DNA from 2 places in the Dyadobacter sp. BE31 genome. Region 2 is predicted to be linked to the other one. Evidence: riboswitches for the same ligand, from Rfam matches in the RefSeq annotation. Region 2 holds a riboswitch; the other holds the start of a gene.
What was found. Region 2 has a riboswitch for S-adenosylmethionine ahead of J2Y43_RS29230 (cysteine desulfurase family protein). Riboswitches for the same ligand answer to the same signal wherever they lie in the genome.

Region 1 (11,031 bases), on a different contig from region 2:
CAAAATGGTAGTTCTAACGGTTACACCGCACCAGGGTTTTTAGGATAACTTAATATTGACCTAACAGACACCCGCCCAAGTTGCCGTAATTTTGCCGCATTGGGGGTAAAATGTGCCGAAAAATGTCTTTTTAAGGAAGTTTAAATTGAATACAATGAAAAAAGGATTTTTAATGCTTGCAATCGGGCTGATGAGCCTGGTGTCGATGGATGGTATGTCTCAAAAGAAAAACAAGGTGATCGCGCACCGCGGCGCCTGGAAAAATACCGGTGCTACCGAAAACTCGATCGGCGCATTGGAACACGCGATCAAACTGGGTTGCTATGGCAGCGAGTTCGATGTGCATATGTCGGCCGACTCGGTTCTGTACGTGCTGCACGACCATTCCATTCAGGGAACCAATATCGAAACGACCAATTCGGCCGAGCTTTCGAAGATCAAACTGGCTAACGGCGAATCGCTTCCGACTTTGGAGGCCTATTTGAAAGCGGGTTCGAAGCAGAAGAAGACGCGTTTGATCCTGGAAATTAAAACTTCCAAAATCAGCAAAGAGCGCTCACTGGCACTGGCTACGAAATGCGTGGATTTGGTGAAGAAAATGAAAGTGGAGAAAATCACCGATTACATCGCATTCGACTGGGATGTGTGCCTGAAAGTGAAGCAACTCGCCCCGAAAGCCCACGTGGAATACCTGAATGGCGACAAAACACCTGACGAAATCCAGGCTGCCGGGCTCGACGGTATCGACTACCATTTCAGCGTTTTGAAGAAACATGATGACTACATTCCCGCAATGCGCCAGAAAAAGCTCACTACCAACGTGTGGACGGTCAATAGTGAAGCGGATTTGAAATACTTCCTCGAAAAGGATGCGGATTACATTACTACCAACGAGCCTGAGTTGCTGCTGAGCCTTTCGAAGTAATTTGGGAATACAGGAAAAAGCGAAACTCCCGATCGGTTGCCGGTCGGGAGTTTCGCTTTTTGTATTGATATAATGCCTTTAAATCCTGAATACCCTAACGAATGCGCGCCATCTGCAACTGCCCGTTCGTCTCCTGCCATGCACGGATCACCTGCGTAAGCTGCTTGTATTCGATCAGGAAGCCGTCGTGGCCGTAAAGCGAATCGATTTCCTGAAATGCAGCATCGGGAATATGCCGGGCCAGAAACTGCTGCTCCGAAAGCGGGAATAATAAATCGGATTTGATACCGAGTACCAGCGTTTTCGCCTTCACGAGCCCGAGCGCATGCACAATGCCCCCTCGGTTGCGGCCCACATTATGCGAGTCCATGATCTTCGACAGCGCCCAGTAGGAGAATGCATTGAAACGTTTCACAAACTTGTCGCCCTGGTATTGCTGGTACGACGACGCCCGGAAATCATCAATCTGGTCCGGATTATCTCGGGCTTGGGTGAAGTTGTAAGTATCGTAATTACGGTACGACAGCAAGGCGATCGACCGGGCCGCACGCATGCCCATAGCGCCGGCTTCCGGGCTATCTTCGGCATAGGTAGGGTCCGCCTGGATCGCCATCCGCTGCGATTCGTTGAACGCGATACCCCACGGCGAATGCAATGCATTGGAAGCGATCAGGATCAGCTCTTCGAACAGATCCGGTTTTTCAACCGCCCATTCCAATGCCTGCTGCCCACCCAGGGATCCGCCAATGCAGATTTTGATTTTGCTGATAGCGAGCTCCTGCCGTAAAAGATCCAGCGTTCCTACCACATCCCGCACGGTAAGGGTCGGAAAGGTGTGGTAGTAGGGTTGGTTTGTCCTGGGATTCACAGAAAGCGGCCCCGTCGACCCGTATGCTGAACCGAGCACGTTCACACAGATGATGAAATGCTGGTCCGAATTAAAATATTTACCATCTCCTACCAGGCCATCCCACCAGTCGTGGGCGTTGGAGCTACCGGTGAGCGCATGGCAAATCCAGACGATATTGGTGTCGTTGGCGTTCCTTTTTCCGTAGGTAGTGTATGCGAGTTCAAATCCTGGCAGTTCGCCCCCCATTTCGAGCGCGTAAGGATAGGGGTATTTAAATGTCTTCTGGTCCGCTTGCATAAGAGCCACAGCACGTGGTTAAATTCAACACATGGTTAAGTTGACAGCCGAAACACAAATTTTCGGTTGTAGCTGCGAGACTAAAGCCAATCGGCTTACGGAAATTTCTAACTGTAAGAGCACACGAATTGATTTTATATCTCCTAATAAACTTAGGTGGGAATTAGCACCTTTCTCCGTAGCGGTAGCAGGTTGCCAGAGGTTCATAGAGCCCATTCTCTCGCCTCTTCTTTATAAATCAACCGCCGCATAAGGGAAGCAATTGATTGATGGTGCAATATTAAGCCCGGATGCCTGAAAATACAAGCAAATGCAAAAATTCTGTCCTTCCGCGAGAACCGCTCGTGCCGCGGCAGCTTATCTTTGCCCGTCAACCATTTTTAGTAGAATGAGAATCTTTTTTCACAGTCTGCTGCTCGTTTTCGGCGCTGCGCAGGCATTTGGACAATCCGTTTCACCCTCACCGGAGAACATCCGCAAACACATTTCGTACCTGGCTTCCGATAAGATGAAAGGCCGCGGCACGGGAAGCAAGGAGAATGAGAAAGCCGCGAAGTATGTGGCGAAACAATTCAAAAAGTACCACCTTTTACCCAAAGGAACCGAAGGCTATTACCAGCCTTTTACAGCCAAAATCAGGCGCGTGGTAGTGCCCGACAGCATCCGTGAGGCAAGGAATGTAATAGGTTTTCTCGACAACGGGGCGCTATATACCATCGTCATCGGCGCTCATTTCGACCACCTTGGACTGGGCCGCCAGGGAAGCTCCAAGGCCGAAAAGCCCGAAGGACAGATCCACAACGGGGCCGATGATAATGCATCGGGCGTAGCCGGATTGCTCGAACTGGCGCGGTATTTTTCGGGAAATGACAAAAAGGAACCTTATAACTTCCTTTTTATCGCTTTCGGGGCGGAAGAACTGGGGCTCGTAGGCTCCCGGTACTTTGTGAACAACCCGACATTGCCATTGGCCGATATCAACTTCATGTCGAATATGGATATGATCGGACGATACGACGCGAAACGGGGCGTCGGCATTGGCGGCTACGGTACCAGCGCCGAATGGCCTGCGGTTTTCAAGGACGTAAAGAGCGATACGAAGTTTTTTACGGATAATGCGGGAAGCGGCGGTTCGGACCACGGTTCGTTTTATGCCAAGCAAATTCCCGTACTGTTTTTCCATACCGGCGGCCACGACGATTACCACAAGCCGACCGACGATGCGGAGAAGATCGATGCCAATGCCGAGGCGGGGATTCTGGGTATTCAAATTAAACTCATCGAGAATGCGATGTTATTACCAAAACTCAAATTTACAGAAGTCAAATAAGTCATTAACCATGCGGGTGAACCCCTAAAATCAGTTTGTTTTGTACGGTTTTGTTGCTCCATCATTCACTTACGGCCAGGCTCACATCTCTCCCGAAGAGTTGTACGGAACGCTATTTCGTGACGTGCAATGCAGCCACATTTTCTCCGATTCCAAAACGTTCGCCGATGCAATCCCTCTGGAAGACCCGGTACTGATTATCGAGCGGTACCACCAGGAAAAAGACCAGCCGGACTTTGACATGGAAACATTCGTCCGGACGCATTTCAGGATGCCGGCTCAGATTGCCTCGGAGTTTATTTCCGACAAGAATGAGTCGGTTTCCGAGCATGCCGGCAAGCTCTGGTCGGTACTCACCCGCCAGCCCGAAAACCAGGAACGGGGCGGGTCGCTCATTCCCCTGCCCCACCCTTATGTGGTGCCGGGCGGGCGTTTCCGGGAAATATATTATTGGGACAGCTACTTTACAATGCTGGGACTCAAAGAGTCGGGGCGCGTGGAGTTGATCAGAAACATGCTCAACAACTTCGCCTATCTGATTGACACCCTCGGATTCATACCGACCGCCAATCGGACCTATTATCTTAGCCGCTCGCAGCCGCCGTTCTTTTCGCTGATGGTAAGGTTGTTCAGTGAAATGGAGGGCAAAAAGGTGTTGAAAAAATACCTGCCGCAACTTCAAAAAGAATACGATTACTGGATGGATGGCTGCCTGGAGCCGTGTGAGCCATTCACAGCTCACCGGCGCCTCGTATACCTTCCCGACGGCGCCCTGCTGAACCGCTATTGGGACGACAAGGCTACCCCGCGCCCGGAGTCGTACAGCGAGGACACCGAGCTCGCACGGGAGGCCAACGAAAAGTACGGAACTACTCCCGAAGACCTCTACCGCCACCTGCGGGCGGCCGCGGAATCGGGCTGGGATTTCAGTAGCCGGTGGTTTGCCGATGAAACCGATTTTGCTTCTATCCACACGACCGACATCCTGCCGCTGGACCTGAACTGCCTGCTTTACCACCTGGAAAAAACCATTGCGGAAGCGTACCTGCTCTCTGATAACCGGCGTATGCATTTGCTTTATGAAGAAAAGGCACGGCGGCGGAATATCGCCATTCAGACCTATTTCTGGGATGAGTCCAGGAATTATTACATGGATTATGATTTCCAGAAAAGGGATTTCACCAAAGCAATCACCATTGCAGGTGCTTTTCCCTTGTTTTTTAAGCTCGCGCCTAAGCCGCACTCGCATTATGTGCGTGCGTACATCAGGCTCAATTTCCTCAAATCGGGCGGACTGCTTACGACCATGGTACGCACCGGGCAGCAATGGGACGCCCCCAACGGCTGGGCTCCACTGCAATGGATCGTTTACAAAGGACTGCGTAATTACAATTTCCACAGGACGGCCAATGAGCTCAGCGACGAATGGCTGGGACTGATCGAGAAGGAGTTCAGGCATTCGGGAAAGATGCTCGAAAAGTATAATGTATCGGACACCAATCTGATCGCCGGAGGCGGCGAGTACGAAATCCAGGAAGGATTCGGCTGGACGAACGGAGTCTACCTCCGGATGAAAAACCGCAAGCACTAGTCTGGTTTCGACGAAATGCGCTTTGATTTCTTATCTATTTCCAATAAATTATATTAAAAATTGGCAGGAAAATCTTCCCATAGCGGATATTTTTAATACCTTGCTGTTATCAAGCCCATTTGACTTCATGAAACTTCCCATATACCAAATCGATGCTTTTACTGATAAGTTGTTTGGTGGAAACCCTGCCGCAGTAGTTCCTTTGGAGCAGTGGCTGCCGGAAGAAACGATGCTCGCCATCGCTGCCGAAAACAACCTCGCCGAAACCGCATTCTACGTCCCGACGGAAAACGGCTTCCATATCCGGTGGTTTACGCCTACGGTAGAAGTAGATCTCTGCGGACATGCGACGCTCGCCGCAGCGTATGTGATTTTCAATATTCAGAATTACGAAGGGCAATCCATCAGCTTTGATTCGCGGAGCGGCGTGCTCACCGTCGATTGCAAGGAGGATTGGCTCACATTGAACTTCCCCGTGGACCAATACCACATTGCCGTACCGCCTCCCGGGCTTGTAGAAAGCCTGAAAAACACGACGCTGCTGGAAGTTTACAAAGGCAAAACCGACTATCTGGTCGTGCTCGAATCGGAAGAAGTGGTGAGGGACCTTGATTTTGACATCATTATCCTGTCTACCATTCCGGCGCGCGGTGTGATCGTGACGGCCGCAGGTAACGAGGTAGATTTCGTCTCCCGTTTCTTCGCACCGCAATCGGGCATTGACGAGGATCCGGTAACAGGCTCTGCGCACACGACTTTGATACCTTACTGGGCCGACAAGCTTTCCAAAACACAACTGAATGCACGCCAGCTCTCGCACCGCGGTGGTTTTCTGAAATGCGAATTGCAGGGCGACCGGGTTTACATCGGCGGCCAGGCGAAGTTGTATCTCAAAGGCGAAATCCTGGTAGATTAGACGTTCCCGACTAGGCGTCCCCGACTAGCTTTTTTTATTTCCCGCGAATTTTGTGCGTTGGCCAGCATATAAGCCTGCCACTACGAGCACCGTACCGCCGACGGTATACATCGTCACGGGCTCACCCATGAGCCACCATGCGAAGAAAAACCCGAAAAGCGGGCACAGAAACAGCCAAAGCGACGCCTTGACAGTGTCGATACGAAGCAGGTAAAACCAGCATATCAACCCTACAATTGAAACCGCGAGGCTGAGCCACAATACCGAGCCCCAAAAGACGGTGTCTAGTTTAGTAGTATTAAAATCGGCCATGAACAATGTCACAGGCAGCAGAAAAACACCGCCGAGGAAGACCTGCCAGCCATTGATGAGCAAATTAGGCAACTCCCATTTCACGGTGGCGTAGTAAACACTCGCCGCCGAAACCGCCACCATGCTGATGAGCAATAATGTAATGCCGCCTACGGTGGTATAGCTGTCGGCCAACAGTGGATAAGTGGCCACAGCCACGCCGCCCATTCCCAGAATAATGCCGGTCCATTCTTCGGCTTTTGGCTTCCTGCTCAGCCACCACGACGACAACAGCACAATGATCAGCGGATTGGTTGATACGGCCAGGCTGCCAATACCGGCAGCGGTATACTTCATCGCATACACGTACAGACCCAGGTAAAGCGTTGTATTGAGGAACCCAAACAGCGCAAGTTGCTGCCATTCGCTTTTCGTAGGCAGCCGGTAGGCTTTATCTTTGACAAACAGGTAGGAAAATGATAGCAGCAAGATACCAGCTATAAAGAACCTAACGTTTGCCAGTATCAAAGGAGCCGCCGATTGCACACCAAACTTCGTTGCCACGGAGGCCGACGACCAGAGAATGGAAAAGAGAAGACCGATACCGATGTTTTTCACACGCAAGAATAATAACGATCCAAAATTACAAGTTGTACTTCGGCTTCCGCCCCCACTTTTTATATTTTTGGGTATGATTAACAAAAAAAATGCGCTGCGGGCGGTGCTGATGGCCCTGCTTTGCGTCCCGGCGCTGCATGTGCATGCCCAGAACCAGTGGACTTACGACTTCAACAACGGCTTCCTGCCTATTGAAAGTGGCGGCCCGGCGCTAAAACCGCTCGGACGCCCCGGGCAAATTGTCAAAGAACAAATTCCCGGCTCCGATTACCTTTCCCGATCAATTTATGTTTTTGAGAAAAATAGCGGGCTGCAATTCAACAGTGGGGAAGCAAAGGGATTTCTGAACAAATCATTCACGGTCGAGGTCTATTTCAAGCTCGATTCGCTCGATATCTGGAAACGTGTGCTCGATTTCAAGAATCGCAAGAGCGATTACGGGACCTATATTTATCATGGCAAACTCAATTTTTTCAATTTTGCCATGAGTGAAAAGGTCGCGGTGCGCGCGAAGCAGTGGGTGCATTACGTGTACTCGCGCGACTACGAGACAAAAGTTATTCGAATGTACATCAATGGAGTCCTGAAACTGGATTTCAAGGACCCGGGCACCGAAGGTGTACTCGACGCCGACCAGGTGCTGAATATCTTCCAGGACGACCTCATTGCCGGCAACGAATCCAGCTCGGGAACCGTGGCGCTCGTCCGCATTTACGACCGGGTAATGACGCCCGTATTTGTGCGCCGTAGCTATCAGTCGATCTCGAAGACTTTCAAAGAACCCGTCGCTCAAAAAGAAGAACCGAAAGAAGAACCGAAACCGGTAGAAGAAAAGCCCGAGCCCCCCCGGAACAAGAACCTGGCGGTGGTAACGGGCCGCGTTTACGACGGGCGCAACCTGAAACCCGTCAACGACGCGGAGGTGCATGTGCGCAAATCGGCCAACGACTCGCTGGTGGCACATACCAAGACCGTCGACGGAGTATATAATGTGGAACTGCCCCCGCACGAAACTTACCGCATTACCGCACAGGCCGATGGTTTTCAATCCAAAAGCGTGACCGTTCGCACCAACAACCGCTTTGAAGAAGTGAAGGCGCTCATGAATATGGCACCCGAAACACATTCCACACCGCTTTCGACACTCTATTTCAGTCAGGGAACCGAAGTATTGGAGGATAGCGCCCTCGCCGATCTGGACTCGATCGTAAACTATTTCCAAAAGCGGCAGGATTTGCGGCTGGTCCTGAAAGGCCATACCGACAACACGGGGAGTTTTGAAAAAAATCTAGAACTCTCCAACAAGCGCGTGGAGACTGTGAAGACCTACCTCATCGGTAAAGGCATTATCGCCAACAGGATCGAGGGATCGGGCTACGGCTCGGCGCAACCCAACCAGGTCAACCGGACAGAGGCGACGAAAAAGTCGAACAGAAGAGTGGAAGTTTGGGCGGAGCCGGTAAAAAGATAAAGCCATCTCATGGAGATGGCTTTATACTGACTATTCCTAAACCCTTAACCTTTTCTTATCTTTTATATCTTTTTAGCTTTTCAGCTGTTTTTCCTTTTCTCGTTAACGTATCGGGCTGCCCGATCGTTTCATTGTCTTTGTAAAGTAAGAATACTACCAATAATACTCCAATTTTTCTTCTTTACAAAATTCAGAGAACTTAACCAATATACGGTGTTAATTATTCTCCAGATCTGACGAAATCTTGCTGCTTCGTCCTTTTTATTCATTTCCGGCGCACTTCGTTTGCCGCATTGCAACCCTGAAATTCCATTATAAAGCAAAGATAACAGCATTTCAATTTGGCTTCCTCGATTTATTCTATTTCGCTTCCGCCTTATTGCATTACAAATGTCGGAATTAATTTTGAAATTACAAATTGCACAAAAATTGATAATCAAAATATTCTTTGGAATTTTATCGCAACTCCGACACTTCAAAACTTATTTTATACTAACAATCAGCAATTAACTTTTATTAAATTTTGAAAAATAAACCAAAAACCAAATAAATACAATTCTTGAAATATTTATATTTTCTTTAAAAAGTACAATCATTGGTTATAATTATTCATTGTCGATTGTATCCCCAAAGTACAAAACGATGTAACCATATCGCCAGCTTTGTCCAAAATGATGGGTAGCTCCGCCATTTCCTCATTGGAAAAAGGTTTTAACACATAATCTACTTGCCTGCCACGTGGAAAATTATTTCCGATCCCGAAACGCAGTTTGGGGTATTCTGTGGTGCCCAATAATTCCTCAATATTCTTCAAACCGTTGTGTCCGCCGTGACTACCTTTGGGCTTGATCCGCAACGTACCGAAAGGCAATTGCAGCTCATCCACAATGGTTAACGTATTTTCCGTAGCCACCTTGTACTGGTCCATATAATACCGGATCGCCTTTCCGCTCAGATTCATGTAAGTAGTAGGCTTTATAAAATAAATATGCCTGCCTTTGTACTTCCATTCAGCGACGAAAGCCAGTTTTTCAAAAGAAAACTTAAAATCGTGCTGCGCCGCGAGGCGGTCGAGCACCATGAAGCCGGCATTATGCCGGGTAAAAGCATACTCCGGACCAATATTCCCCAGCCCGGCAATCAGATATTTCATTGAATAAAAGTTTTAATTTCGTCTAAGAGCACTTTAATTTAGGCTAAAATTCAGGGAAATTTCATGATACCCCAAAAACGATTAGTACTTAGCAGCCCCCTTCTGGAAATAATGATCAGCCGGCTTTGCCAGCAACTGATTGAAAATCACCAGGATTTTTCGAACACGGTTGTCATGGGTTTGCAGCCCAGGGGAATCCACTTTGCCGAACGCATCGTGAAAGAGCTTCGCGAAATCACCGGACAAGACATCCTCCTGGGACATCTGGATGCTACGTTCTATCGTGACGACTTCCGCCGCCGCGAGTCTCCGCTCGTCCCGAACAAAACCAACGTGCCCTTCCTGATCGAAGGTAAAAAAGTAATACTGATCGACGACGTCCTCGCCAGCGGGCGTATGGTACGCGCCGCCCTCGACGCCATGACCGCATTCGGCCGTCCAAAGGTAGTGGAATTGCTCGTACTGATCGACCGCCGCTATAACCGCGAACTGCCTATCGATCCCAATTACGTGGGAATGCAGGTAAGTACAGTGGAAACACAACGCGTACAGGTAGAATGGACCGAGCAAGGCTTCGATGCCGACCATATATGGCTTGTCGACTAGGCGCTCGCTCAATATTGCATTATGGCTGGTGACCGGGCCGGGAAGCTTCTTCTTTGGCCTCCATTTTACCTATATCGTCGGTTTTATAAGTAAGCTTATTGACGTAAAACACCTCGCGCCCCTGCACAACGGACGAGGTACCGATCCTCTGCATGCCATAAGCGAGGAAATATTGGCCGTACCATGGTGAAAGGTAGCCGTCTTCATTGTTCAGCACTTTTTCTTTCTCCGATTTCGGGTTGATTTTAAATTTCTCTGTTTCCACCACCACTTTGTTGCGGCTGATCACCTCCGTGTGGATCTCCCCTTCCTGCGGATAGGCCAGCACGAAATAGTCATCGACTGGTGTTACCTGCACCATTTCCTGCAAATCGAAGCTTGTCAGATCTTTAATCGTAATGGTATTGTCCCACATGAGCTTACCGCTGCGGTCGAAACCGCACACGATCGCGTGCGTGTACCGGTACCCTTCGAGCGCGCGCGCAACGTAAGGGCGCGACATTCCGCCGGAAATGATCGGGCTTGTAGAACGCTGGTTGGGATAATACACTTCGGCCACCAGCACAATCTCCTTCTCCGTCTGGATCAGCTGATGTACCAGCAGCCGGTAGCGAAACCGGTTTTCTTTGCCCAGGCTCTTCCGCTTGCCGATCTTTTCGAGCACCCGGGCCCGCCGTTTGGGCTTCATATAATTGAAGAAGTTCTGTAATTCCGAGAATTCGATAAACTGCGGTTCCTCGGGTGTATCGTCGGAAATGTGCGTCACAAAAAGTCCCTGGGAATACTGGGTACATCCTACCGAATAATTGCCGATCAAATAGGAATCGTCCGGATTGAGCGGCACAATCTGCCCTGAAATGAAGCTGTAACGCGGATCGCTCAAACTGGTCCTTTTTAGCAGTTTACCATCGTAATTGTAAGTTTTTATTTCAAAAACACAGTTTTTCTTCCGGTAAGCATAAGTGATCACGTTAATGTATCCG
Region 2 (11,031 bases):
GATCGATTTGCTGACGCGGTAATCGTCGCGCGTTTCGCGGTCGCGGGAGACAGGGTTCTGGTTCGGCGATGCGAGGTAAACCAGCTGCGCAATCTCATCGTTGGAAGCAATGAGGGCGCTTTTGTCTTTGGCGAGCTCTGCTACCACCGCTTTGGAGATTTCAGGTTCCTTGTCGGCAATGCGCAATGCGATGCGCAGGCGCAGGGAGTTCGCGAACTTCTTCCATTTGGTGAGGTTACCATTGTAAACAAGGTCCCCGCTGATGGGCGAGCCGTTGGTATTGATCAGCTCGGTCGCTTTTTTTAGATCATTCAAAAGACCGATGTAAACGTCCTTTTGCGCGTCATATTTCGGCGTGAGCGTCTCGTTCAGTTGCAGTGCCTGGCTGTACGGAATGTTGCCGTACAAATCGGTCAGTAACTGAAACGACCAGGATTTCAGGATCAGGCCCACCGCCTGGTAATTGGTATTGCCGCTCTCCTCTCCGAGTTTGATGATGGTCGCAAAGTCCGTCAATCCCTGTGAATAGAGGTTCGTCCAGACGTTCTGCACATTCGAAATGCTTACAGTGTACTTGTCGGGATCGGTATATTGAATTTTCGCCCAATGCTGGATAAACAGCGTTGTAGTCTCCATCGAGGCATCCGAGCCGAGGGTAAGATCCGCATTGGATTTGATCGCATTCGCCAACAAATATTCCGGCTGTGCTTTAATCGCCTCGTTCGGGTTGGTATTGGTTTCCTCGAGCTGATCCTGGCAAGCCGTCAAGAGCAGGCCGACGGCAGCGATGACAAATCCTTTGGTAATGTTATGGGTACGCATAAATATGGGTCAATTTAAAAGCCTATGGAAAGATTGAAACCGTAAGAAGCGGTCGTGGGCAGCTGCAACGATTCGAGGCCCTGGCCGGTGTTACCGGTGTTGAAGGCCGTTTCAGGATCGATATTGTCCGCTTTCTTTTGCAAGAACGCCAGGTTACGTCCGTATAGCGAGAGGGTCAGGCTTTGCAGTTTGAATTTGGAAATGAATGCCTGCGGAACGGTGTAGCCGAGTTTTACCTCGCGCAGCTTGATGAATGAAGCATCGAACACACTCGCCTCGTTGATACCCGCGCTGTTACTGTAAACGCCTTTGTAGTAGCGCTCCGCCGGGACGATCACCGTGTTCGGCTTGCCATCGGTCGTTACACCTTTTGCAATGATACCGTCGTCGTACACGACCGCGCCCGAGGGAGCTGCCGCTGCGTTAGCCACCTGCACTGCCACACCCGCCTTGTTGTTGCCAGGGTAATAGTAAATCAGCCCGCCGTGGTCCGCATCGCGGCCGGGCAAGGTTGATTTCAGCACGCCGGTATAGCGGCCGGTCGCATTGGTAGCGGAGTAAATGGAGCCGCCCTGCTTGGTGTCGATCAGCACGCTCAGGTTAAAACCTTTGAAAGAGAACGAGTTGTTGATCCCTCCCATCCATTTCGGAGTATAATGGCCCAATACTTGCAAACTAGGGTTTTTGGTAGGCAAGCCGTTGGCACCGATGATCTGCTCGCCGTTTTCGTCCCGGGCAAATGCCGAGCCGAAGATGGCGCCGTAGCCGAGGCCCTTGCTTGCATACACGGTCACACCATTGGTACCCAGTTTGTAGTCGTTCAGGAAGCCTTCGTCATCGAGCTCTACCACTTTGCTGCGGTTTCTCGAAAAGTTGATACCGATATCCCATTTAAAACCTGATTCGGTTTCAATCGGCTTCACATTCAGCATCGCCTCGATACCACGGTTATTAATATGGCCTGCATTGAGCAGTTTCTGCTTGTAACCCGTCGAGGGGCTTACATCCGCGCGCAAAATCTGATTATAGCTATCTGTATTATAATAACTTACATCCAACCGAACGCGGTTACGGAATAAGGCTATATCCGCACCAATCTCAGTCGACTGCGTGATTTCCGGCTTCAAATTTTCGCTCAAAAACACATCCGAAACGGTCAGCAAAGGTGCGCTGCCAAACGGCTGGTTAAAGGGGAAGGTATTCACGAGCTGGTAAGGATCGGTATCCTTGCCCACCTCGGCCCAGCCACCGCGAAGTTTGGCATAGGTAAGCACATTGCTTTTGATATCGAATGCATCGGTCAATACCAAGCTGGCATTCACCGACGGGTAGAAGTAAGAGTTGTTACCGGTTGGCAATGTCGACGACCAGTCGTTACGCGCCGTGAGGTTCAAGAACGCATAGTTGCGGAAACCTACTTGCGCGGAGCTGAATGCACTGTAAACCTTCTGTTTACGAAGCACATTATAGGATACCAGGGGGTCACGCGAGTTATTCAGCGTGTAGAGATCGGCCACCGCCAGGCGGGGCGCCTGCTGGTAGTTCTGCTCGTTGAAATTGCTGCGGATGTTACCGCCCACGAGCCAATCGAGTTCAAAATCAGTACTTACATTCTTGTGGAAGTTGAAATTGAAATCGGTATTGTTCTCATTCACCACGTAGCTATCCTCGGTGTACGAGCCATAAGGCGTGCCATTGGTGCCGTAAGCGACTTTGAACTTGCGCTTGTCGTTATAATAGTCGTTGCCTGTACGCACATTGGCAGTGAGCCAGTCGGTAATTTTGTAATTCAAATTCACATTGCCGAAAAAGCGGTCGCGGCGCTGCTGGGCGGTGTTTTCGTATTGCAGCAGGTAAGGGTTACTGTAATAGCTGTGGTTCCAGTTGTAGTCGAAACCGCCTTTATTGTAATCCTTCAACAACTCGGTATCCACCTGCCGGCCAAACCACAGGAATTGGAGCATGACGCTGCTCCCGCGGCCCGATGTACCAGGCAGGTTATCAGAGCTGTTCCGGGCAAAATTCGCGCTGGTAGAAAGTGTCAGCTTGTCGTTCAAGCGGTAGGTGGTATTTACCCCGAATGAGTTTTTGGAAATATCCGTATTCGGGATCACGCCGGTTTGCTTGCTGTTATTGAATGAAAAGCGGTAATCCACCTTGTCGTTCGAGCCTGCTACCGACACGCCTGTGGTGCGGGTGTGGCCTGTTACGAAAAAGTTTTTGACATTATCGGGGTGCGCTACAAACGGTACCGCCTCGCCATTCGAGAAGAACTGCGGAATCAGCCGGCCGTCCATTCTCGGGCCCCAGCTTTCATCCGTGGCGTCGTTGACACCGCCGCCTTTACCGTTCACATAAGAGAAGGCCCCACCGGTTCCTTGCCCGAAAACATTCTGATATTCAGGCAACACCAATAGCTTCTCCGAAGAATAACCAAAATTCACATTCACGCCCAGTCCGCGCTGCGTACCTTTCCCACTTTTAGTTTTAATCAAAATCACCCCATTGGAAGCGCGCGAACCGTACAATGCAGCCGCATTCGGCCCTTTCAGCACGCTGATCGACTCGATGTCGTTCGGGTTAATGTCGGCAATCGCATTCGCAAAATCACGCGAACCGTTGGCACCAGCCCCCAGCTGCGAGTTATCAACCGGTATTCCATCCACCACGAAAAGCGGCTGGTTATTACCTGCGATTGACGTTTCGCCCCGGATCACGATCCGCGACGAGCCCATTCCGCCCTGGCTGTTGGTGATGTTCACACCCGCGATCTTGCCCGAAAGCGCATTCACGAGGTTGCCTTCGCGCGCTTCGGCCACGTCTTTGGTCTGCAACTCCTGCACCGCATAACCGAGCGATTTCTTCTCTTTCGCGATGCCGAGCGCTGTTACCACCACTTCCTGCAAAATCGTCTCGTCGCTTTCGAGCCGGACGTCGAGCTTGCCGTCGCGCGGGACGGGCAATTCAATGGATTTTAAACCGATAAACGAAAATTTCAATATTGAACCGGCGTCGGCTTCGATGGCGTAGCTGCCGTCGCCGTTGGTGGATGTACCTTTGGAAGTGCCTTTGATGAGGACAGTTACGCCGGGCAGCGTTTCGCCGCTGGTGGAAGTGACCTTACCGGTCACCGGGATCGTTTGCGCCTTTGCCGGTTGCAGCCAGGCGACACTGAACAGGAGGAAAATCAGTACTAAATTTCTTCTCATGATGTGGATTGGAAGTTAGGGACAGCTTAAAAGTTTGTGATTCATTATTTACTCTACTTATTTTATAGATTTAATATACAAATGTAATAAAACGATATTATTTCCAATGCTAAGGCCGCTATTTTCTGGGAAATTGTCTGCTACGCCAGGCTCGCGATCCTTTTCCAGCCCGTACGCGTCAAAACCACGGGGTCCGATTCGTATATCCGCATAATGGCGTCCACCACCAGGTCCAGCTCTTCGAACGTGTTGAACTTGCTGAACGAGAACCTCACGTTCTCCTTATCGGCCTCGCACGCCAGCGCCTGTATCACATGCGACGCACCGCCACCCTGGCAAGCGCTCCCGCCTGAAACCTGAATACCGACCTGGTCCAGCTTGGTCACCAGGCTCCCCGTGCTCAAACAGGGAAACGACACACTGAGCACATTAGCGACGCTGTTTTCGATCGATTTGCTCTCTCCGTTATAGCAAATCCCCTCTATTCCGCTGATTGCCAGCTTCGACACCAGATATTGTTTCAGCTTGGAGACCTTGCTGCGGCTCGCTTCCAGGTTGCGGTAAGCTACTTCCAATGCCTTCGCCAGTCCCACTATACCCACTACGTTCTCCGTCCCGCCGCGCTGGCCACGCTCCTGCCCTCCGCCGTAAATCAGCGGTTTCAGGTGGTGTTTTTGCTTGATATAAACAAAACCCACGCCTTTCGGACCGTGGAACTTGTGTGCCGAGCCTACGAGGAAGTCGATCTCAGCCTCCTGCAAATCGAAATGTGCCTTGCCCATTGTTTGCGTCGTATCGGTAAAAAACACCGCATTGTACCGACGGGCCAACACACCAATCGCATGGATGTCCGTCAGGTTCCCGATCTCATTGTTCCCGTGCATAAGCGCAATAAGCGTGCGCGGGTTCGCCCGCAGGAGGTTTTCGAGATGGTATAGATCTACATTACCGCGTTCGTCGAGCTTCACGAAGCTTGTTTCAATGTCGCCCTCTTTCTCGTGCCGCTTCAATGTTTGCAACACCGCCTTATGCTCGATACGGCTTGTGATCACATGGCTAAGATCGTAAGCCTGGATTGCCCCCGAGAGCACGAGGTTGATCCCCTCCGTCGCACCGGCTGTGAAGTAAATCTCTTCCGGCAAAGCGCCCAGCAGATTTGCTACCGTACGGCGCGCCTGATCTATCGCCTCCTTTGCCCTTCTCCCCGCACCGTGTGCCGATGAAGGATTGGCATAGTGGGTGGTCAAAAATGGCAGGATCGCCTCAATCACTTCCGGGTCCAGGGCGGTCGTAGCCGCATTATCCAGGTAAATTTCCATGTGTCTCTGGTTTGTTGTTGATCAAAGTTTATTCACGGCAAGGCACAGATTTTCCCGGGCCTGACCAACCCTGATTCAGTGCACAATACCAGTTTACTACTGTGGTTGGATTTTCAGATTTATCAATAGAATTAGGTTGGGGCACCTTGACGAGTCACAGGTTGCCAGAAGATCACAGAGCCTAACCTCTCCCTTCGTTCTCAATAAATCTATAAATTCGATAGACAAAGATTGATAAAAGATTTTAAGAATGCAAGGGGTGACATTAAGGATAGCGAAAAAAATTTGCGGATGCCGTTTTGAGAGCCGCTTGCACATCGATCCCGCGGCTTTGCTCATTTGATCGTTTACCTAAGCTGAACAGAGCCTAGTTTGCGGGGAAAAATTCATCATCAAGCTAAACTTTTCAAACTTTGGCAAGTGCTGCAACATTGAAATTACTGGCTTTCGAGCGGCTGCGCGATGCGGAATGCCTCATCGCGAACGGCCATGCTGGCGCGGCTTACTATATTGGCGGATATGCGATTGAGCTGGGACTTAAAGCCATTGTCTGCAAAAAACTGAATATAGAAATTTTCGAAAAAGACGAAGTCCCCAGACATATTGCGAAGTCTTTCATGGTACATGATCTGTCCGATCTTATGATACTAGCTGGTATGGCTAGTGCATTGGAAGAAAAATGTCGTACTGATGCCGGTTTTCAAATAAGTTGGTCGCTGGTGTCTGACTGGTCAGAGCAACGCAGATACGAACTGGCATGTCAGGCCGGGAAAGCAAAAGTTTTCGTATTTTCATTAAAAATTGTAATAGAATGGCTGCAAAAGAACTGGTAGAGACACTTACCAAAGTGTTTCAAGAGGCAAAAGATGATGGTTTGATTGTAAACGCGATCGGACTCGCCCCAGCTCATCATGGAATGGCAAAAAACCGATTTGTGCTGGGAGTGAGTGCCCCATCGCTTTCAGGAGTACACAAATACGACAAGATAGAAATAATCATAAAACTTCTTTGGTCAAAACTTGCTATTAAAGACCGCGGAATGATCGAGCGTGTTCGTGTTTTTGACAACGTAGAGGTTCTCGATGATCTCAAATACAACGATTTCGAAGACTATCCATATGAAGGCTACATCGGCATTCAACGGAAATTGCCTCAGCTGTACCCAGTCGAGTAAGTCGCTTTTACCCTCGTTATTTCACCTCCTTCTTCAACTCCTCATACCGCTTCCGTAGCTTTTCCAGCGTGGGTTTCTTCGAAGAGCGCTTCGCCAGGTTCACTGTCTCGTGGGGATCTTTTGCCGTATCATAAAGCTCCTCATACCCGTGCTCGGTGTAAAGCATATATTTCAAATCACCGCTCACAACGCCTTCCACCTTTGGCAAACGCGGGCTTCCCAGATAGGTGTGTTCATAAAGGAAGTCCTTGCGGGCAGATCGCTTCTTTTGCTCGGCTGCGAGAAGATCGTACCCCTGGATTGCGGATGGCACAGGTATTCCCGCGAATGAAAGAATGGTAGGCGCAATGTCAATATTCAATGCGAGTTGGGATGATGATTTGCCTTGGAAACTCTTGGGCAATGCCCCGCCGGAAATGATCAGGGGTACCCGGATGGATTCTCCAAAACCAAACCATTTTCCCTCCAAGCCATGTTCCCCGAGTGAAAAACCGTTGTCGCCCATGAAAATAATGAGCGTGTTCTGATCGATTTTCAGGTTTTTGAGTTGCGCAACCACATTACCCACCACTTCGTCGACACCGCTGATGAGCCGGTAGTATTCACGGGTGGTTTGCTGGCGAAGCTCCGGGGTTGAAAGCAGCGGCTTCCATCTGTCGCGACCGATATTCTGATCTGTGCGGAAGAATGCGGGGAGGCTGTCCCAGTATTGCGGGGCTGCGGTGAGCGGTTCGGGGATTTTTACATCTTCATATAAAGTCTTAAAACGCTCCTGAACAGGGTACTGAGGCGGATTACCGTCTAATTCGTGCGGCGCTTTGAAACTTACAGAAAGGCAAAAAGGTGCCTCATTACCCGCAAAACGGTCCAGAAATTGCGCAATATCTTTCCCCACGCTATCGGTGTGGTGAATGGTATGGCCGCTCGCATTGACCAGCACATACTGCGGTTGGCCTTCCTTTTTGGCCGCCCAGTAATCAAACAACGTGTCGGGCTGGTTCTTTACCCCGATGCCGAATTTCCCGATGAAACCGATCTTGTAACCAGCCTTTTTCAGCAATGCCGGGTAGGTTTGAGCAAGGGCTTCCGGTTTGAAATCGGTGCCAAAATCGTTGATCCCATGCCTGGACATGTATTGTCCGCTTAGCAAACTGGCGCGGCTCACCATGCATATTGCGGTAGTAACATGCGCATTCCGGAATAAAATGCCCCTTTTCGCCAGCGCATCCAGGTGCGGGGTTTGGATGATTTTGTTCCCCATTGCTCCGAGCGCGTCCCAGCGGTGGTCGTCGGTGAGCAAAAAGATGATATTCGGCCTTTTGGCCTGCTGCGCGAGCGCTGCACAGGTGCTGACAAGCACCAGCGCGATGATGATCAAGGTCTTTTGCATATTACAAACCACTCACCCGGAGACTATCCTTGCCGTCGTACCGGTACTTCCATTGCCGCATATATTCATCGGCAGTCAGGAATTGGTCCTTTGCGTCAGCCAATTTTGCCCGGAGCGCTTTTTCAAGTTTCGCCTGTACGTGTGCGTACGCCGGTGAGCCTATGAGGTTTTTCAATTGATAAGGATCTTTGGCATTATCATACAAAAGCCATGGACCTTTCAAATCTCTCACATAGGTGTATTGTTCCGTGCGAATACCGCGGTATTCCTTTCCGCCATCCAGGAAATTGTTTTCATGAAACGGCACTGGCACCTGGATCAGCGCGGCTTCATTGCCCTTCGGTTTCCGCCGGCCGGCCAGGATAGCCGCATAATTGGTTCCCTCCACGCTTTCCGGGATTTCCATATTACTGATCCCCAACAAAGTAGGTAATATATCGACGTTAGAAAAAGGCAGAGCAAGCTCCCGCTTCACATTTCCCAAACCCGCCGGATAATGCACCAGCAGCGGCACTAACACCGACTCATCCCAAGGTTTCTGCTTCCTTGTTTTGCCCTGCGAATAAAGCATATCACCATGGTCAGAAGTAAAAACCAGGATCGTATTCTCCTCAATACCAGCCCTTTTCAATGCATTTAAAAGATCACCGGCCGATTTGTCGAGCGCTGTACAATGGGCGTAGTAACCTGCCAGGTCTTTCCGGGCTTTGGCTTGCAGCGAATCCGGCACATTCGGGCGGAGTTTCAGCCTGGCCGGATCATACATTTTGCGGTAAGCCTCCGGCGCGGTCTGGTAAGGATCGTGCGGCGGCCCCCAGGACAGCACCAGCACGAACGGGTTGTTCTTATTTCTGTCGATGAAACTGATAGCACTGTCGGTTTGCGGAAATACATCATAGCCGGGCCATTCATGGCGCACATCATTTTCATCGAAGTAGAAGGAGCTGTTGTAATCGTGCGTCACTTCGCGGGCTTTCCAGTAATCGAAACCCTGACGGCGGTCGCGCGGGACGGCGCGGTTACGGGCAGCGAACAGCTTTTCATGGCTGGCTTGCCCGTTGATATGCCATTTCCCGATGTAGCCGGTCGCGTAACCAGCCTCTTTGTAAATCTCGGCCAATGTGAGCGCTTCATTGCGCAAGGGGCGGTCGTTGTAAAAAACGCCGTGCGTGAGCGGGTACTGGCCCGTGAGCAAGCTCGCACGTGCGGGGCTGCATACCGGCATCACCGACACGGCGGTTGTAAACACCACGCTTCGCTGCGCCAGTTTGTCGAGATTCGGCGTTTTGACATCCGCATTGCCTGCGTACCCAAGCGACTGTGCATTCCATTGGTCGGCGAGCACGATCACAATATTAGGCCTGCGCGACGCCTGCGGCTTGTCGGCTTTCCAGGCAAAACCGGTCGCCATCGCCAGCACAATGCCGGCGACCGACAACCGGATCGCATATTGATATTTTGAAATCATCTTCCAGTCTCTTGCTCTGTTTCGGGATAACCTTTTTTCAACAAAACAGCCAGTTCATTAACTGTAATCACGAAATTCTTATCCTTCGCCAGGTTTGTAAATTCTCCCGGATCCTTCTGGTGATCATACAATTCCATACCGGCTTTCCCGCCGTCCCATTCGGTGTAGCGAAAACGCTCCGTGCGTACGCTGCGGCCAAAAATCTGGCCTCGCCGCACCTGCGTATAGGCCGGCTTGTTCCAGGGAGCGGCCGGGTTTTTCAGCAATGGCGTCAGGCTTTTACCCTGCAAATTTTGCTTCGGATCGAGTCCGCACAGCTCGGCCAGCGTCGGATAAATATCGACCAGCTCCACGGTGCGGCCGGAAGCTTTTCCCTTGGTACCGCCCGGAACCGAAATAATGAGCGGCACGCGCGCGGAGTTTTCAAAAAGGCTCTGCTTCATCCATTGGCCGTGCTGCCCCACATTATAGCCATGATCACTCCACAGTACGATGATGGTCTTATCGGCCAATTTCAGTTTATCGACGGCGTCGATCAGCTTGCCCACCTGCGCGTCCATAAATGTGATCGTAGCATAATAGGCCCGCAATGCCTCGCGGCGCTTGGCCTCATCCAGGCCCCAGTGCGGCGGTTTGGTAAACAATGCAGCTTCTGGAACGTCGTCCAGGTCGTTAGGGATCTCCTTAGGCAGCGGTACCTGGTCTACCGGGTACATATCAAAGTATTTCTGAGGTGCCACATAAGGTGTATGGGGCCTGAAAAAGCCCACGGCAAGGAAAAACGGCTCGTTCTTTTTCTCGGTCATGATCTTGATCGCCTCACCGGCGATCATGCCGTCGGTCTGCTCCTCGTCCGTACCCTCCGTCGCGCGCCACGCCAGTGCGCTCCCCAGCCCCCGGTCGGGTGTAAGGTTTTTGATCAATGGCTCCTCGGTTTTGTCGCGTCCTTTGGGATTCACACGGTAGTTCCACGAATCAGGGTCGTCCAGGCCGTCGGTACCGATCTGTCCCGGCACGCCGTAATGGTATATTTTGCCAACCCTTGCGCTGTAATAGTCGTTGTTCTTGAAAAGCTGCGGCAGGGTAACGATATCGGGCAGATTTTTCCGGAAATGCGTCTGTAACTCGTAGATCTTGGTCACATCCGGCCGCTGGCCCGTAAGCAGCGACGAACGGCTGGGACTGCAAAGCGGAAACTGCGTATAGGCCTTATCGAACCGCACGCCCCGCTCGGCCAGCCGGTCGATGTTCGGGGATTTCACAAATGTGTTCCCGTAGGTACCCAGGTCGTTGTTCAGGTCGTCGACCGCGATAAACAGGACGTTGTACTTCGGCTTGGCCTTATCGTCGCCATCCGCGGCTACCGAGGCAGCAAAGGGAGTAAGTGAAAGCGCAGCCAGCGCCAGCAATGCATATTTTTTCATCATAGGTTGTGGTTTAAATTATTCCTTGCCCTCCTTCACGGTCGGAGCGTCCTTTGCATCGGTTTTGGGCAAAGACTTTGCCAACTCGGCCTTCACCGACGCATACTTCGTGTCAGCAGCCAGGTTCTTCCATTCCTGCGGGTCGGTATCGTGGTCGTAAAGTTCCTCCGATCCGTCGTTGTAGCGGATATAGCGGTATTTTTCAGAACGCACCGCGTGATTGCC

Region 1: another riboswitch for S-adenosylmethionine. It lies ahead of metX (homoserine O-acetyltransferase); the one in region 2 lies ahead of J2Y43_RS29230 (cysteine desulfurase family protein).

What each region holds. Positions count from the first base shown of each region.
Region 1 is NZ_JAVDXA010000004.1:397,699-408,729, forward strand. It holds gene J2Y43_RS22315 (FdhF/YdeP family oxidoreductase) at 1-43, shown strand, start outside; gene J2Y43_RS22320 (glycerophosphodiester phosphodiesterase family protein) at 155-925, shown strand; gene metX (homoserine O-acetyltransferase) at 1,020-2,072, opposite strand; SAM riboswitch class I at 2,204-2,312, opposite strand; gene J2Y43_RS22330 (M20/M25/M40 family metallo-hydrolase) at 2,461-3,402, shown strand; gene treA (alpha,alpha-trehalase TreA) at 3,443-4,993, shown strand; gene J2Y43_RS22340 (PhzF family phenazine biosynthesis protein) at 5,121-5,909, shown strand; gene J2Y43_RS22345 (EamA family transporter) at 5,934-6,818, opposite strand; gene J2Y43_RS22350 (OmpA family protein) at 6,892-8,289, shown strand; gene pth (aminoacyl-tRNA hydrolase) at 8,882-9,442, opposite strand; gene pyrR (bifunctional pyr operon transcriptional regulator/uracil phosphoribosyltransferase PyrR) at 9,506-10,048, shown strand; gene J2Y43_RS22365 (hypothetical protein) at 10,068-11,031, opposite strand, start outside.
Region 2 is NZ_JAVDXA010000007.1:338,482-349,512, reverse strand. It holds gene J2Y43_RS29240 (SusD/RagB family nutrient-binding outer membrane lipoprotein) at 1-822, opposite strand, end outside; gene J2Y43_RS29235 (SusC/RagA family TonB-linked outer membrane protein) at 837-4,031, opposite strand; gene J2Y43_RS29230 (cysteine desulfurase family protein) at 4,172-5,350, opposite strand; SAM riboswitch class I at 5,467-5,560, opposite strand; gene J2Y43_RS29225 (hypothetical protein) at 5,764-6,183, shown strand; gene J2Y43_RS29220 (hypothetical protein) at 6,162-6,524, shown strand; gene J2Y43_RS29215 (sulfatase) at 6,541-7,914, opposite strand; gene J2Y43_RS29210 (sulfatase) at 7,916-9,382, opposite strand; gene J2Y43_RS29205 (sulfatase) at 9,379-10,809, opposite strand; gene J2Y43_RS29200 (sulfatase) at 10,825-11,031, opposite strand, start outside.